DNA from 3 places in the Marinobacter sp. E2 genome. Region 3 is predicted to be linked to each of the others. Evidence: predicted binding sites of a transcription regulator. Region 3 holds the regulator's gene; each other region holds the start of a gene.
What was found. The regulator sigma-54, encoded in region 3, starts transcription at its own class of promoters, with help from an activator protein. The targets are predictions, from matches to a motif close to ANTGGCATNNANNTTGCTNT.
Positions count from the first base shown of each region.

Region 1: AC0J1C_RS01435 (ammonium transporter) is a predicted target of sigma-54. The motif match lies at 2,694-2,713, and genes of this name have one in related genera.
Region 2: glnK (P-II family nitrogen regulator) is a predicted target of sigma-54. The motif match lies at 2,168-2,187, and genes of this name have one in related genera.

Region 1 is NZ_CM146911.1:336,067-341,392, reverse strand. It holds gene AC0J1C_RS01455 (TIGR03643 family protein) at 45-302, shown strand; gene AC0J1C_RS01450 (YkvA family protein) at 390-809, shown strand; gene pomA (flagellar motor protein PomA) at 877-1,653, shown strand; gene AC0J1C_RS01440 (flagellar motor protein MotB) at 1,656-2,570, shown strand; gene AC0J1C_RS01435 (ammonium transporter) at 2,791-3,999, shown strand; gene AC0J1C_RS01430 (lipocalin-like domain-containing protein) at 4,012-5,103, opposite strand; gene AC0J1C_RS01425 (FtsX-like permease family protein) at 5,100-5,326, opposite strand, start outside.
Region 2 is NZ_CM146911.1:512,707-518,032, forward strand. It holds gene speE (polyamine aminopropyltransferase) at 1-275, shown strand, start outside; gene AC0J1C_RS02245 (ammonium transporter) at 378-1,649, opposite strand; gene glnK (P-II family nitrogen regulator) at 1,720-2,058, opposite strand; gene AC0J1C_RS02255 (accessory factor UbiK family protein) at 2,454-2,708, shown strand; gene AC0J1C_RS02260 (YifB family Mg chelatase-like AAA ATPase) at 2,769-4,295, shown strand; gene trmB (tRNA (guanosine(46)-N7)-methyltransferase TrmB) at 4,368-5,102, shown strand; gene AC0J1C_RS02270 (hypothetical protein) at 5,155-5,326, opposite strand, start outside.
Region 3 is NZ_CM146911.1:2,661,686-2,667,011, reverse strand. It holds gene mgtE (magnesium transporter) at 1-1,199, opposite strand, end outside; gene AC0J1C_RS12155 (HPr family phosphocarrier protein) at 1,293-1,562, opposite strand; gene rapZ (RNase adapter RapZ) at 1,570-2,454, opposite strand; gene ptsN (PTS IIA-like nitrogen regulatory protein PtsN) at 2,483-2,953, opposite strand; gene hpf (ribosome hibernation promoting factor) at 3,041-3,349, opposite strand; gene AC0J1C_RS12135 (RNA polymerase factor sigma-54) at 3,454-4,983, opposite strand; gene lptB (LPS export ABC transporter ATP-binding protein) at 5,134-5,326, opposite strand, start outside.

The sequences.
Region 1 (5,326 bases), 1.5 Mb from region 3:
GGTTACGGCGTAAAAGCCCACGAGTAATACACGGGGACCAGCCGATGACCACAGACTTTGACCCTGCCGAGCTCTCCCGCATCATTGAAATGGCCTGGGAGGACCGGACGCCGTTCGAGGCGATCGAGCAGGAATACGGTTTACGGGAAAAGGCGGTCATTCACCTTATGCGGCGGGAGCTCAAGCCATCCAGCTTCCGGCTCTGGCGTAAGCGGGTGACCGGCCGTTCCACCAAGCACAGGCAGCTGCGCCCGGCAGGGGTCAGTCGCGGCTATTGCCCCACCCAGTACAAGCACCGCTAGCGTCTCGCTGTTGGCAAATGCTGCGCCAGTGCGCGATCATTGCCATTCGTATCCGCTGGCCACGAGAAAGAGAGGGAACCTTCATCTATGGCACTGTTCAGCCGAAAGAACGCCGAAAAGCAGCTCAAGGCAGAAGCCGACCGGGTGCACCGGCAGGATCTGGAAAAACTGCTGGAACGTCAGAGGGCCATCGAAGAGAAAGTGAAGGGCAGCGGCAAGCTCAAACGCTTCGGGGCCGACATCCGACTCATGTTCTCGATGATCCGGGATTACTGGCAAGGTAACTACCGAAGCGTGCCGTGGAAAACCATCGCGGCGGTGGCAGGTGCACTGTTGTATGTCCTGAATCCTCTGGATTTCATTCCCGACCTGATTCTTGGATTCGGCTTTATCGACGATGCCGGCGTGGTGGCACTGTGCCTGAAGCTTGTGGAATCGGATCTGCACCGATACGCGGCCTGGAAAGAGCATCAGGAAGAACCGAGGCCGGTGGCCAGCACAGATTGATTAATTTCTGAACTGGCGGTAATCTCAGCCGCCTCACCGAAACCCCCGTTCAGCCCCTGGAGTTCCTGTGGACTTTGCCACTCTCATAGGCCTTGTCGGCGCCATTCTGATCATCGCATCGGCGGTTATTCTCGGCACGTCTCCGTCCGTGTTTATCAATCCGCCCTCGCTGCTGATCGTGGTCGGTGGCACGCTGCTGGTGGTTCTCGCCAAGTTCAGCTTTGCCCAGTTTTTCGGCGCTTTCAAAGCGGCTGCCAGGGCCTTCAAATTCAAACTTCCGGAAACCCAGGCCAGCATCGAGGAACTGGTGGACGTGGCGCAGGTCGCCCGCAAACAGGGCGTGCTCGGGCTTGAAGGTCGGGAAGTCAGTACACCGTTCCTGGGCCAGGGCATCCAGATGCTGGTGGACGGCCAGACGGGCAAAACCATCAAGCAGTTGTTGAGCAAAGAGCGGCTGATGACCCTCGACCACAACCGATCCGGCGCCAAGGTATTCCAGGCCATGGCCGACGTGGCTCCGGCCATGGGCATGATCGGCACACTGGTCGGCCTGGTGCAGATGCTGTCGAACATGGAAGACCCGAAGTCCATCGGCCCGGCCATGGCCGTTGCCCTGTTGACCACCCTCTACGGCGCCATGATCGCTACCATGATCGCCACACCGATCGCCGACAAACTGTCCCTGCGCATGACCGAGGAAGCGCGACTGCAGTCCCTGTACATCGACGCCCTCGTGGCCATCCAGGAAGGCACCAACCCCCGAATCATCGAACAGATGCTCTCCAGCTATCTGCCGCCCAAAGAGAGGGAGAAAAACGGAGAGGCGGAAACCGCCAGCGGCTAGCCATGGACGAACTGCCAGAAGAGGAAAAACCGGGCATACCGGCCTGGGTGGTCACCTTTGCAGACCTTATGTCGCTGCTGATGTGCTTCTTCGTGCTGCTGCTCTCCTTCTCGGAGATCGACGCCCAGAAGTTCAAGCAGATTGCCGGCGAGCTGTCCAAGGCGTTTGGCGTGCAGCGCGATGTGCCTGCTTTGGAAATCCCCAAGGGCACCAGCCCCATCTTCGATAAATTCTCGCCGGCGCCGCCCGAACCGACCGTGGTGAACGAAGTCAAACAGACCACCACCGAGGAAGCCCCTGAACTGCAGACCCTGAAAAGCCCCACCGATGTTGCGGTAGAGGCGGCCATGGACGAGCAGATGCAGGAAACCATGGATGACATTCTCCAGGTGCTGGAGCCAGCCATTGCCGATGGTCGTATCAACGTCAGCGAGGATCAGCGCCGAATCGTGATTCGGGTCGAGGAAAAAGGCTCTTTCCCGTCGGGCTCCGCTGAGCTGACCTGGGAATTCGAAGGCCTGCTGCTGGACATGGCGGAAGTCATCGAGGGCATTCCGGGGGACCTGACCATCGAGGGCCACACCGACAACGTGCCGATCCGCACCGACCGGTTCTACAGCAACTGGGATCTATCGGCCGCCCGCGCAGCTGCGGTCGCCAACGTCCTCGTGGCCCGGGATCAGGTTGAACCCACCCGGCTGAAGGTGACTGGCCTGGCTGATACCGAGCCCCGGGTGCCCAACACCTCACCGGATAATCGCGCCAAGAACCGGCGAGTGGAGATCATCATCGACCTGTCCGGCCCGCTCCAGGAACGGGAAATTCAGCTACGCGAATTGATTGATGCCGAATCGACCAACGGGTCGTCCGAGATTCGAATTGAGTCGGCGCCGGCCTCCGGCGACATCAACTGGTAAAACCGACCATTTTGGTGCGCACTGACCCGGTACGCACTTGTTTAGTGCAAAAAAACCACAGAAACCGCCCCGGCAACCTCCACCATTTCCTCCAAGGCCCTTTCCGCTCTTGAAATGCATTGTTTTGGAACAGCTCTTGCTTTGCATGCCCTCCAACAATGCACAACCCCATCAAAAGGCCCGAAAGAGGCCGAAAACACAACATCAGGAGCGAAAACCCGTGGACATCACGAGTGCAGTACATACCCTGACCGAAAGCGCCAACACGCTGTTCATCCTCATCGGCGCCATCATGGTGCTGGCCATGCATGCCGGCTTTGCCTTCCTGGAAGTGGGCACTGTCCGTCACAAGAACCAGGTCAATGCCCTGGTGAAGATCATGACCGACTTTGGCGTTTCCGCCGTGGCCTACTTCTTCATTGGCTACTACATTGCCTACGGCAGCCATTTCATGACAGGAGCGGCCGAACTCACCGCATCGAACGGCTATGAACTGGTCAAGTTCTTCTTCCTCATGACGTTTGCGGCGGCCATCCCGGCCATCGTCTCCGGCGGTATCGCCGAACGTGCCAAGTTCTACCCCATGCTGATTGCCTCCGGACTGATCGTGGCCTTCGTGTACCCGTTCTTTGAAGGTCTGATCTGGAATGGCAACTACGGTTTCCAGTCATGGCTGGAGAACCAGTTTGGTGCATCCTTCCACGACTTTGCCGGCTCTGTTGTGGTGCACGCCGTCGGTGGTTGGATTGCCCTGGCCGCGGTGCTCATGCTGGGCGCTCGAAATGGCCGTTACCGGAATGGCCGGGTGGTGGCGTTTGCGCCCTCCAATATCCCGTTCCTGGCCCTCGGCGCCTGGATTCTCACGATCGGCTGGTTCGGCTTCAACGTGATGTCCGCGCAAACCCTCGACGGCATCAGCGGACTGGTGGCGGTCAACAGCCTGATGGCGATGGTCGGCGGCATACTGGTATCCATGCTGCTGGGCCGCAAGGACCCGGGCTTTATCCACAACGGTCCCCTGGCCGGTCTGGTGGCGGTCTGTGCCGGCTCCGATCTGATGCACCCGGTCGGTGCGCTGATCACCGGCGGCGTGGCCGGCGCCATCTTCGTGTACCTGTTTGAATGGGCCCAGGCCAAAATCGAACGCCTGGACGACGTGCTCGGTGTGTGGCCACTCCACGGTGTCTGCGGCGTCTGGGGCGCCATCGCCTGCGGTATCTTCGGTCAGGAAGCCCTGGGCGGTCTTGGCGGGGTCAGCCTGATGTCCCAGATCGTCGGCTCCATTGCCGGTGTGCTGGTGGCCTTCGTGGGAGGTCTGATCGTGTACGGCGTGATCAGCGCAATCTCTGGCCTGCGCCTGACCGAAGAGGAAGAGTTCAACGGTGCCGATCTGAGCATTCACCGCATTGGTGCCAATGCCGTCGAGTAAGCAGTCATCCAGTCAGTCACGGTAACCGGTGAGTTCCATATAACCGACACCTGCGTGGCTGCCCGTGACGCTCACCGGGCTCTCCCAGTAGGGATAGAGCCCGGTGTTCATATAATTACCCCCGGGCGCCGACACAGTCAGTTGCACGCCCAGGTCCAGCACCTCCAGGCGCCATCGACGGGGCACGCCCTTTGGGTTCGGATCCATTGGCGCGATTCTCAGTTGATCAGCCCGCAGCGCCACGGGCTCACCCTCCGCCGGAACCCAGGTGCCCGCCTGAAAAGCGCCATCGTCCTGCCTCAACCGGAAGGCCATCAGCTTGTCACCCGAATCCAGGTGCAGGGCAAACCAGTCCCAGCCCTGCTGGCCGGCCTTGAGAAACTGACTGCTCCATTCCCGGTCGAACCAGCCCTGGCCGGATACCTCGAAGACCTGGTCCCCCAGCCTTACCCGGCCCTCGATGGCCAGATCCACCAGGCTGAAATACATGGAGCCTTCGCCACTGTCGGATTTGGCACTGAATCCCTGATTACCGTGGGCCACCGGCGCCCGGTTCTGGTTGAGCGTGAGGTCGTACGACCATTTCCCCGCGTCCACCTGCAGTCGCCAGCGCTTGTCGTCGAGGGTGGTCAACTGCCAGTCATCCAGCCACACGGACATTGGCGCTGCCCGGGCGCCGGCCTGGCCGATATCGCCCCGAGCCAGTTTTTCGGCGAACACATGGTTACCGGAGTAACTCACCGCTGCGTGAGCCATCCAGGCGGAGTGAAGGGGCCAATCGGTGGCCGGTGGCGGTTCGGCGCCGGCGGGCCGGGGTCGCAGGGCCTGGCGGAACTGCGTCCATTGCAACCCCAGCGGCTCACCGTCTGCCGTTTTCAGGTTGGCGGTGAGATACCACCACTCGATCCGGTGCTGGGGGTGCGGGCCGAAATCCCGCGGAAAGCTCAGGCGTTCCCCCGGCCCCGGCTGCAGGAACGGCACCTCGTGCTCCGACTCCGCAACGCCGGCCAGTCCGGCGAAGCCTTCGGACTCCGGGCGCTCTGAGCAGCCTGCGAGCACCCAGGCCAACGCGCCGAAAACAAGGCACAGGTAGGCGTGATTCATCGTTCACCTCCGGTCAACGCATTGACACGGGATGGCGCCGAGATTCCATGCTGCAGTTGCCGGCGCATGAGCCATGCGATGCTCAGGCCAATGGCCAGGCTCAGCACCCCCAGCTCCAGCCAGAAGCCGGGGTACACCGCCATTGGCAGAGACCAGCCAAAGGCCAGCGGGTTGATGCGGTGGACCAGCACCCAGGTCAGCCATACGCCCAGCGGCAGCGCCA
Region 2 (5,326 bases), 1.7 Mb from region 3:
ACACCATTATCAAGGATATCCACAAGGACATGCGCAGGGCCGGGTTCGAACACGTACAGACCCTGCCGTTCCCGCAGCCGGTCTATCCCACCGGCTGGTGGAGCTGCACCATGGCCAGCAAGGAAAATCCGCTGCGCTATTTTCGCGAGGAGGATGCCAACAACCGGCCTTTCGTGACCCGTTATTACAACGCCGGTGTGCACCGGGGTGCGCTGGCCATGCCGCAGTTCATGGTGGATGCCCTCGAAGACGAGGTTCGCCCGGAAGAGGGCTGATCAAACGCCCAGAGAATGATCAGCCGGAACTGGCCAGCCAGTTCCGTGAAGACAAAAAAGGGGCGCCGGATGGCGCCCCTTTTTTCGTTGTGGAGTCAGCGCTTACTGCTTGCCGCTGACAAACTCCGGATAGGCTTCCATACCACACTCGGACAGATCCACGCCTTCGTACTCGTCCTCTTCGCTTACCCGCAGGCCCATGACAGCCTTCAGGATGCCCCAGACTACGAGGCTGGCAACGAATACCCAGACGAAGATGGTGATGGCGCCAACAATCTGGCCGGTGAAGGTGACGTCGCCGTTGGTGAGCGGCACCAGCAGCAGGCCCAGCAGACCACAGACACCGTGTACCGAGATGGCACCGACCGGGTCGTCGATCCGCAGCTTGTCCATGGTCACGATGCTCAGGACCACAAGTACGCCGCCGATGGCACCGAACAGAGTGGCGGTCAGCGCACTCGGGGTGGACGGCTCGGCGGTGATGGTCACCAGGCCAGCCAGGGCGCCGTTAAGCAGCATGGTCAGGTCGGCCTTGCCGAACATCAGGCGGGCGGTGATCAGGGCGGCGACGGCACCACCGGCAGCGGCGGTGTTGGTGTTCAGGAACACCATGGCGACGGAGTTGGCGCTGGCGATGTCGCCCAGTTTCAGGACGGAACCGCCGTTGAAGCCGAACCAGCCCATCCACAGGATGAAGGTACCCAGGGTGGCCAGCGGCAGGTTGGCGCCCGGGAAGGCACGGATTTCGCCGTTGGGGCCATACTTGCCCTTACGGGCGCCGAGCAGGAGTACACCGGCAAGAGCAGCCGCAGCACCGGCCATGTGCACGATACCGGAGCCGGCAAAGTCACTGAAGCCAAGGTCGCCAAGGGTGTACATGCCGAACACAGAGGCACCGCCCCAGGTCCAGGCACCTTCCAGCGGGTAGATGAAGCCTGTCATGAAGACAGCGAACACCAGGAAGGCCCACAGTTTCATACGCTCGGCCACGGCACCGGACACGATGGACATGGCGGTGGCAACGAACACGACCTGGAAGAAGAAGTCAGAAGCGCCGGAGTAGATGGAACCACCCTCAAAGCCGTCTTCACGGCCGGCGAAGTCGCCCAGCACCGCAGCGGTATCTACGTCGGCAATGCCGGACAGGAAGATATTACCGCCGTACATGATGGCGTAGCCGCACACCAGGTACATGATGCAGGAAATGGCAAACAGGGCCACGTTCTTGGTCAGGATTTCCGTGGTGTTCTTGGCACGCACCAGGCCGGATTCGAGCATGGCAAAGCCAGCTGCCATCCACATGACTAATGCGCCGCACACCAGAAAATAAAAGGTATCTATAGCGTACTGCAGGTGAAAGATATTGCTTTCCATTTGAAGCCCTCCGCACGAGGCTTTTCAGGTTTAGAATTTTTTGCGTTGGCTGTTCTGCGTCAGAACTGGTTCACACCGCTTCTTCGCCGGTTTCGCCCGTCCGGATCCGGATGGCCTGTTCCAGTTCGGTTACAAAGATCTTGCCGTCACCGATCTTGCCGGTGTTGGCCGCCTTGGTAATGGATTCGATGACCTGGTCGAGCAGGTTGTCGCCGATGGCAACCTCCACCTTGACCTTGGGCAGGAAGTCCACCACGTATTCCGCGCCACGATAGAGTTCTGTGTGGCCTTTCTGCCGACCGAAGCCTTTGACTTCAGTGACGGTTACGCCTTGCACGCCAATCTCGGATAGTGCCTCACGGACATCATCCAATTTGAAAGGCTTGATGATCGCTGTCACAAGTTTCATTGCTTTCTCCTTGGTAAAGCCGTCCCAACATTGAGGGCCCGTCGGCCGTTTGTTGAGTTCGGGATGCTGCCACCTCGCACACCAATTGTGCGGATTGCGTACGAGAGCTTTAGCATCGGGTATGCCAACGCAAAAAAATTCATTAAAAACAACAATATGGTTCGCGGCTGTCCCAGAATGGCGCAAAGTTGTGCACCAAAATGAAGCGCGACTCCCGGGCGTGAGCCAAATTAGAGCAGGCTTCGCCCGGTCGGTGCGCAGTATACCGCCGACCGGCTACAGTATGGCAGTAGCTGCGGTGTGATACACTCCCACCGTTCGGTCAATCGTCGTCCCATCCGGTGAAATCCGGGCCAGCGTGGAACGGCACACAGGGGAATTAAGCGAGGTTACAAGTGAAAGGTCCACAAGATATTTTTGCCCAGCTGCAGGGCCAGTTCGGCCAGTTTGTTCCCGACATGGCCCGCGCCGCCCGGGAGGATTTTGAAACCCAGGCCCGTGCCGCTGTCATGGCCGTGCTCTCACGCCTGGAGCTGGTAACCCGCGAAGAATTTGACGCCCAGCAGGCGGTACTGATGAAAACCCGCGAGAAGGTCGAAGCCCTAGAAAAGCGGGTGGCGGAACTGGAGAAGTCCCGGGCCGAAAACTGAGTTACAGGGCCCGGCAGGACGCCGGGCCAGTTATTGAATTACCGACCAGGGAAGGTTGTCATGTTAGCGATTGTCCATTCGCGCGCCATCATCGGCGTGTCCGCGCCTGCGGTTACCGTAGAAGTCCACCTCTCCGGAGGCCTGCCCGCGCTGTCTATCGTCGGGCTTCCGGAAACCGGCGTCCGGGAAAGCAAGGAGCGGGTGCGAAGCGCCCTGCTCAACGCCGGTTTCGAGTTCCCGGCCCGACGCATCACCATTAACCTGGCCCCCGCTGATCTGCCCAAGGAGGGCGGCCGTTTCGACCTGCCCATTGCCCTGGGCATTCTGGCGGCCTCCGGTCAGATACCGGCCGAGAGTCTGACCGGCTGTGAGTTTATCGGTGAACTGTCCCTGGACGGTGCCCTGCGACCGGTCAAGGGCGTGCTGCCTGCGGTGTTGGCAGCACGAGACGATGAGCGGGCGCTGCTGGTGCCGAAAGCCAACGCCGGTGAGGCGTCCCTCGCCAGCCGGGATGATGTACTGGCCGCCGGACATCTGCTGGCGGTGTGTGAACACCTCGGTGGTCGGGCCCGACTGGTGCCTGTGGCCAGTTGTTCGCTGGCCCGGGAAGCGCCGTCGGACGGGCCGGACCTTTCAGAGGTCCGGGGGCAGCGGGTACCTCGGCGGGCACTGGAAGTGGCGGCTGCCGGGGGCCACAATCTGCTGTTTTTCGGGCCGCCAGGGACCGGCAAGAGCATGCTTGCCAGTCGACTGCCGGGTATTCTGCCAGCGCTGGACGACGCTGCGGCCATGGAAGTGGCAAGCGTTCATTCTGTCGCCGGGTTGCCAGTGCGTGAGGGGCGTTGGCGTGAGCCGCCATTCCGCTCGCCCCATCACACCGCCTCTGCCGTTGCCCTGGTGGGTGGTGGCAGCAGCCCTCGACCCGGGGAAATCTCGCTGGCCCACCGGGGCGTATTGTTTCTTGACGAGCTGCCGGAGTTCGAGCGTCGGGTGCTGGAGGTGCTCCGGGAGCCGATGGAGACCGGAGAGATTGCCATCAGTCGCGCAGCGCGGCAGGTCCGGTTCCCCGCCCGATTCCAGGTGGTGGGCGCCATGAATCCCTGCCCCTGTGGCTACAGCGGTCATCCCAGCATCGAGTGCCAGTGTACCCCTCAGCAGGTCATGCGCTATCGCTCGAAAATTTCCGGCCCGCTGCTGGATCGCTTCGACCTCCATGTTGAGGTGCCGGTGCAGGGTGGCAGTGTGCTGATGTCTCAGGGATGCGACGGCGAGAGCAGTGCCTCCGTGCGCGAGCGCGTTTCGGCGGCTCGGCAGCGTCAGACGCAGCGGGGCTGCCTGAACGCAAACCTGGCCGGTCGTGATCTCCAGGCAGCCTGTCGGCTTGATACCAGAGGGGAGCAGCTGTTGTCCGGAGCCATGGAGCGGTTGGGTCTCTCGGCCAGGGCCCTGCACCGAATTCTCAGGGTTGCCAGAACGCTTGCCGACCTGGAGGGCTGTGACGAGCTGGCGCACAGCCATCTGGTCGAGGCCCTTGGCTATCGTAATCTGGACCGGCAACAGGGCGGGCAGTCCGTGGTCTCCGCCTGAAGCGCACCACTCTGGTAAACTGGTGGTAAATTTTGATGAACAACTCCCGCTGCCTGCGGTTAAGGATTGCAGATGACTGACCAGAACAACCCGCAAGATCCGAAAGACACGGCCGCGGAATCGCCGGTTACCACGCGTCGCGGTGTGCGAAGCTTTGTGCTGCGCCAGGGCCGGATGACCGAAGGTCAGAAAAAAGCCTTTGAGCGTAGCTGGCCCAAATATGGTCTGACCCGTGAGCACGGCATGATCGACCCTCGCGAGGTATTTGGCCGCGATAACATGCTCAACCTCGAAATCGGGTTTGGCATGGGGAAATCACTGGCGGACATGGCCGAGGCCTCCCCGGAGCAGGACTTTATCGGCGTTGAAGTACACCAGCCCGGCGTCGGCGCACTGCTCAAGGAGATCGAGGACCGGGGCCTGGAGAACGTCCGGATCTACAGCATCGACGCCAACGACGTTATTGATCTGTGCCTGCCCGACGCCTGCCTGGACAGGGTGATGGTGTTCTTCCCGGACCCCTGGCACAAGAAGCGTCACCACAAGCGCCGGCTGATCCAGCACGAGTTCGTCCAGCGCGTCCGTCACAAGCTTCGGGTCGGGGGCATACTCCACCTGGCAACGGACTGGGAAAACTATGCCGAACATATGATGGAGGTGATGAACGAGTCGGAGGGATTCGCGAACACCCAGGAATCCGGCGGCTACTCACCTCGTCCGGACGACCGTCCCATGACCAAGTTCGAGAAGCGCGGTGAAAACCTGGGCCACGGGGTCTGGGATCTGCTGTTCTATCGCACCAACTGATCCTTGGCTTGGCAGCATGCCCTGGCGGGGGCACACCTCATTGGTGTGCCAGTCAGTGGTGGGCGAGGGGGTGGCGTCGGGACGCCCGGATGATCACCAGCCCGGCTATACCCAGGGTCAGGGCGGTAAACTTGATCAGCGCGCAAAGCGTCGCCGACAGGGTCATGGCGTCTGTGGGCAGGTTCAGGTTGTTCAGCAACAGGATGTTTTCGGTCGCATCACTC
Region 3 (5,326 bases):
ACCAGCGCGGCGGCGATAATGGCGCCAATCAGCATGTCCTGGAACCAGAGCATGGCGGCCCCGGCGACCACGGCCGCCCAGAGCAAGCCGTTCAGGATGCCAGACAGAAACTCACGGTTCAGCAGCCAGCCCACATTGGCACCGCTGATCTGGCCTACGGCCATGCCCCGGATGACCAGGGTAAGCGTCTGGCTGCCGGCGATGCCACCCATGCTGGCGACAATGGGCATGAGCACGGCGAGTGCAACCACCTTGGCAATGGTTTCTTCGAACAGGCCGATCACCGCCGAAGCGGTGAGGGCGGTAATCAGGTTGATGCCCAGCCAGACCGCCCGCCGCCGGGATGTTTTCCATACCGGCGCGAAGGTGTCTTCATCCTCGTCCAGGCCCGCCATGCTCATCAGGGAGTGGTCGGCGTCTTCCCGGATAACGTCCACCACGTCATCGATGGTGATGCGGCCCAGCAGCCGGCCTTCCTCGTTCACCACCGGCGCCGAGATCAGATCGTAGCGTTCAAACAGGGTGGCTACCTTGGTGTCGGACAGGCTCACGGGAATGGGCTCGATGTCGGTATCCATGACCTCGCGCACGGTGGCGGCCGGGTTGGAGACCAGCATCTTGGTGATGGGCAGCATGCCAATGAACTCATCCCGCCGGCTCACCACAATCAGGCTGTCGGTCATCGGGGGCAGGGTCCGGTGCCGGCGCAGATAACGCAGCACCACGTCAATGCTGATGTCCGGACGCACCGTAATGGTGTCCGTGTTCATCAGACCGCCGGCGGTGTCCTCGGGGTAGGAGAGAACCTCCTCGACCCGCTGGCGATCCTGTTCGTCCATGGTGTCCAGGACTTCCTGAATCACCGTATCCGGCAGCTGTTGCAGCAAGTCGGCCAGGTCGTCCGACTCGAAGTCCTCGATGATGTCCGCCAGCTCCTGGGCATTCAGCTGGCTCAGGAAGTAACCCCGGATATCGTCGCTCAGATACTGGAGAACTTCCCCCTCGAGCTGCTTGTCGACCAGATTCCAGAGCAGGGCACGCTGTCGGGGTGGCGAGGACTCGAGCAGGTGGGCAATATCACTGGGGCTCAGGCCGCCATTCAGGATGCGGGCAACCTGCTTGAGCGCACCACTGTCCAGTGCTTCACTCAGGGAGCGAAGGCGCTGGCGGGCCTGGCTTTTTTCCAGAATATCGGTCATGAGTCACCCGGCGTCAGAAAACGCCTGCATTATAGCGGAGTTAGGCGCTGTCGGTGAGGATGAGTTGTAGGTGAATGCCGTACGGCAGTCGACTTATTCGCCCTCGCCGAAATAGTCGTTGATCAGGTCGGCCAGGGCCTCGACCGCCTGCTCTTCGTCGGGGCCCTCGGCAATGATCTCCACTTCGGTGCCCTGGCTGGCAGCCAGCATCATCACCTGCATGATGTTCTTGGCATCCACGTCCCGGCCCTTGCCACTGATGCGCACACTGCTGTCGAACCCGGACGCCGTGGCAACGAGCTTTGCAGTGGCGCGAGCGTGCAGGCCAAGTTTGTTGATGATGGTAATGGGGCGACGAATCATGGCTGGGTCAGATCTCTTCCCTTGCCTGGAGGTGTGGCAGCTCCGTGTGCCGCACCTGCACATTGCTGTATTTCTGCCGGAAATAGGCGCCCAACTGCTCACACATGTAGACCGACCGGTGCTGGCCGCCGGTGCAGCCAATGGAGATGGTCATATAGCTGCGATTGCTGTCGGCGAAGGATGGCAGCCAGCTATCCAGGAATGTGGTCAGGTCTTCGATCATTTTCCGTGAGGACGGCTCCCGTTCGAGGAAATCAATAACCGGCTGGTCGGTGCCTACGTACTTGCGCAGGCTGGTGTCCCAGTAGGGGTTGGGCAGGCAACGGACATCAAAAACGTAGTCCGAATCCAGGGGAACCCCGTGCTTGAAACCAAAGGACTGGAACAGCAGAGCCAGTTCCTGATCCTTGCGACCCACCACCCGTTGCTTGACCATGTCCCGCAGTTCGTACATGGACATGCCGGTGGTGTTGATGTAGAGGTCTGACAGCTTGGACAGTGGCTCCAGCAGTGTTTTCTCGCTGCTGATGGCTTCCCGCAGCGAGGTTTTGTCGTCGCTCAGCGGGTGTTTGCGGCGTGTGGCGTGGAAGCGCTGCAGCAGGGACTGTTCGTCGGCGTCCAGAAATATGATTTCCACGGTAACGCCGGTACCCTGAAGGCTGCGGTAGATGTCCTCGAAATTCGCCAGTTCTCCCGACAGGTTGCGGGCGTCTATGCTCACCGCCATCTTGCCCAGCCGGCCCGGACTGGCCTGGCCTGCCGCCTCCCGGGTAAGCGGAAACAGTAGACCGATGGGAAGGTTGTCGATGCAGTAGAAGCCAAGGTCCTCAAGCACATGAAGTGCCGTACTCTTGCCCGAGCCGGATCTGCCACTGACGATGATCAGCTTCATGCCCAAACGTCCTCTGCTGTGGTAGCTCTCATCCGCCTGTAACGGTCATGCGTTCGTATAGCGTCCGGGCATCCTGGCACTGCCGGAGTCGGTCACAGAACGACCGCTCATTGAACTTTTCGGCCAGTTGGCTGAGCAGTTCCAGGTGCTCGCTGGTGGCCTCCTTGGGCACAATCAGCGCAAAAATCAGGTCGACCGGCTGGTTATCAATGGCGTCGAAGTCGACGCTTTCCTCCAGGGTCATCAGCACGCCCACCACGTGATCCAGGCCTTCAAGCCGACAGTGCGGGATGGCAATACCCTGGCCAATGCCGGTGCTGCCCAGGCGCTCACGTGCAATCAGATTGTTGAAAATCTGGGTTTCGCTGAGCGTGTTGTCCTGCTGGTTTATCTGCTCGGCAATAAACTCCAGGGCCCGTTTCTTGCTGGAGGCCGCAACCCGGCAAAGGGTCAGCTCCGGCGCAAGAATGTTGTCTATGGTCAGGGATGTGTCGCTCATGGATCGACTGGGTTTCCGTTAAAAAAAAGGCTGCGACACGTCGTTCGTGTCGCAGCTCGTTTGTGTGACTTACACGATAACGGCCGGTTAACGAGAGCCGTTTCCGTGCATCCGGTCTACATTCTTTTCCTTGTGCTTGAGGATCTGGCGGTCCAGCTTGTCGATCAGGGCATCAATGGCCGCGTACATGTCCTCGTTTTCCGCCTTTGCGTGAATCTCACCACCAACCACGTGCAGCGTGGCTTCCGCGATCTGGCGTACCTTTTCCACTTCCAGGGTCACCTGGCAGTTGCTGATGTGGTCAAAGTGACGCTCGAGCTTCTCGAACTTCTCTGAAACGTAATCCTTGAGTGCGGGAGTCAGTTCTACGTGATGGCCTGAAATATTGAGTTGCATAGGCGTCTCCTGTTGTCATCGTGCCGGCTCCGGAGAGCCGGTCTGTGTGCTGGCGCCCTCGGCGCCGGCGAATACCGTGTTGCGTGCCGCTCCCATTAAGGGGATCAGACCAGCCGCTTGCGCTCGTTGGAAGGCGGAATGTGCATCGCCTCCCGGTATTTGGCAACGGTGCGTCGCGCAACCTTGATTCCCTGTTCTCCTAGCATGGCTGCAATTTTACTGTCGCTCAACGGCTTTTTGGGCGTCTCCGCAGCAATCAATTTCTTGATCATGGCCCGGATTGCCGTTGAGGAGCATTCTCCGCCCTCGTCGGTGCTTACGTGGCTGGAGAAGAAATACTTCAGTTCGAAAATGCCCCGTGGGGTGTGCATGTACTTCTGGGTGGTGACCCGCGAGATCGTGGATTCGTGCATCTCCACCGCCTGGGCAATGTCCGAGAGTATCAGAGGCTTCATGGCCTCCTCCCCGTGGTCCAGGAACCCCTGCTGGTGCTCGACAATGCGCGTGGCCACCTTCAGCAGTGTTTCGTTCCGGCTTTGCAGGCTCTTGATAAACCACTTCGCCTCCTGCAGCTGGTCCCGCAGATAGGTGTTGTCGGCGCTGCTGTCTGCACGCCTTATAAGTGAAGCATAGCTCGCATTTACCCGAATGCGCGGGGCAATTTCCGGATTCAGTTCCACCCGCCAGCGGCCGTTGTGCTTGCGCACAATCACGTCCGGAATCACGTAGTCCGGCTCGGCGCGGTCAATGACATCGCCCGGGCGCGGGTTCAAACCGGTAATCAGGGCCAGCACTTCCCGCAGCTGGTCTTCCTTCAGTCGGCTGCGTCGCAGCAGCTGGGCGTAATCACGATTGCCCAGCAGATTGATGTAGTGCGTGATCACCAGCCGGGCCTGTGCCAGCCATGGGGTTTCCGGCGGTAACTGGTTGAGCTGGATGAGCAGGCACTCCTGAAGGTCCCGGGCGAAGACGCCTGGTGGGTCGAAGTGCTGCAGGCGGTGCAGCACCGCTTCCACTTCATCCAGTTCAAGGGGGTCTTCCTCAGCCTCATCCAGCAGGCCGGCGTGAATGTCTTCCAGGGAGCTGGTCAGGTAGCCGCGTTCATCTACCGCATCCATCAGGGCGTGAGCAATGGCCTGGTCCCGCTCGCTCATGGGCGTGAGGTTCAGTTGCCATTCCAGGTGATCCTGCAGGGTTTCGGTCGGTGAGTTGCGGGTCTCGAAGTCGTGGTCGTTTTCGTCGTCGTTACGGGCCGCCGGCGCAGGCGCGGACTGGTAAATGTCGTCCCAGGCGGTGTCTACCGGCAGATCATCGGGGATGTTGTCGGGGATGTCGTTTTCCGACGCCCAGTCCGGGCCGTTCTCGCTTTCGTCCCAGTCGGTCTGGGTTTCGGTCGGGGATTCGGCGGTGTGTTCGGAGGATTCGGATTCGCCCGATTCCGGGCCCTCGGAGGAGGCGTCAGGGTGGTCATCGTCCTCGGAGGTTTCCAGCATCGGGTTGGATTCCAGCGCCTGCTGGATTTCCTGCTGAAGGTCCAGGGTGGAAAGCTGTAGGAGCCGGATCGCCTGTTGCAGCTGGGGCGTCATGGTCAGGCTCTGACCCAGCTTTAACTGTAAAGAGGCTTTCATAACCATGGTTCAGGATCCGTCACTCATCAGCGCTTCGTGCCTTAGCCAGTAAAAAAGTCGTTATATGCCGGTCACTTGCCTTGGGTTATATTTACCCTAGCAAGTTCTTTGCCGAGTTTACTTGCTGCAGGTCATCAAAACAATCCGCACTTCGTATCACAGCCTGAATTCGTCGCCCAGATACACTTCCTTAACCTGTTGATTGGCCAGGATGGCATCGGCGTTGCCGGAGGCAATAATGTGGCCGCCGGAAACGATATAGGCATTCTCGCAGATATCGAGGGTCTCACGCACGTTGTGGTCGGTGATCAGAACCCCGATGCCCTTGTCACGCAGGTGGCGAATGATG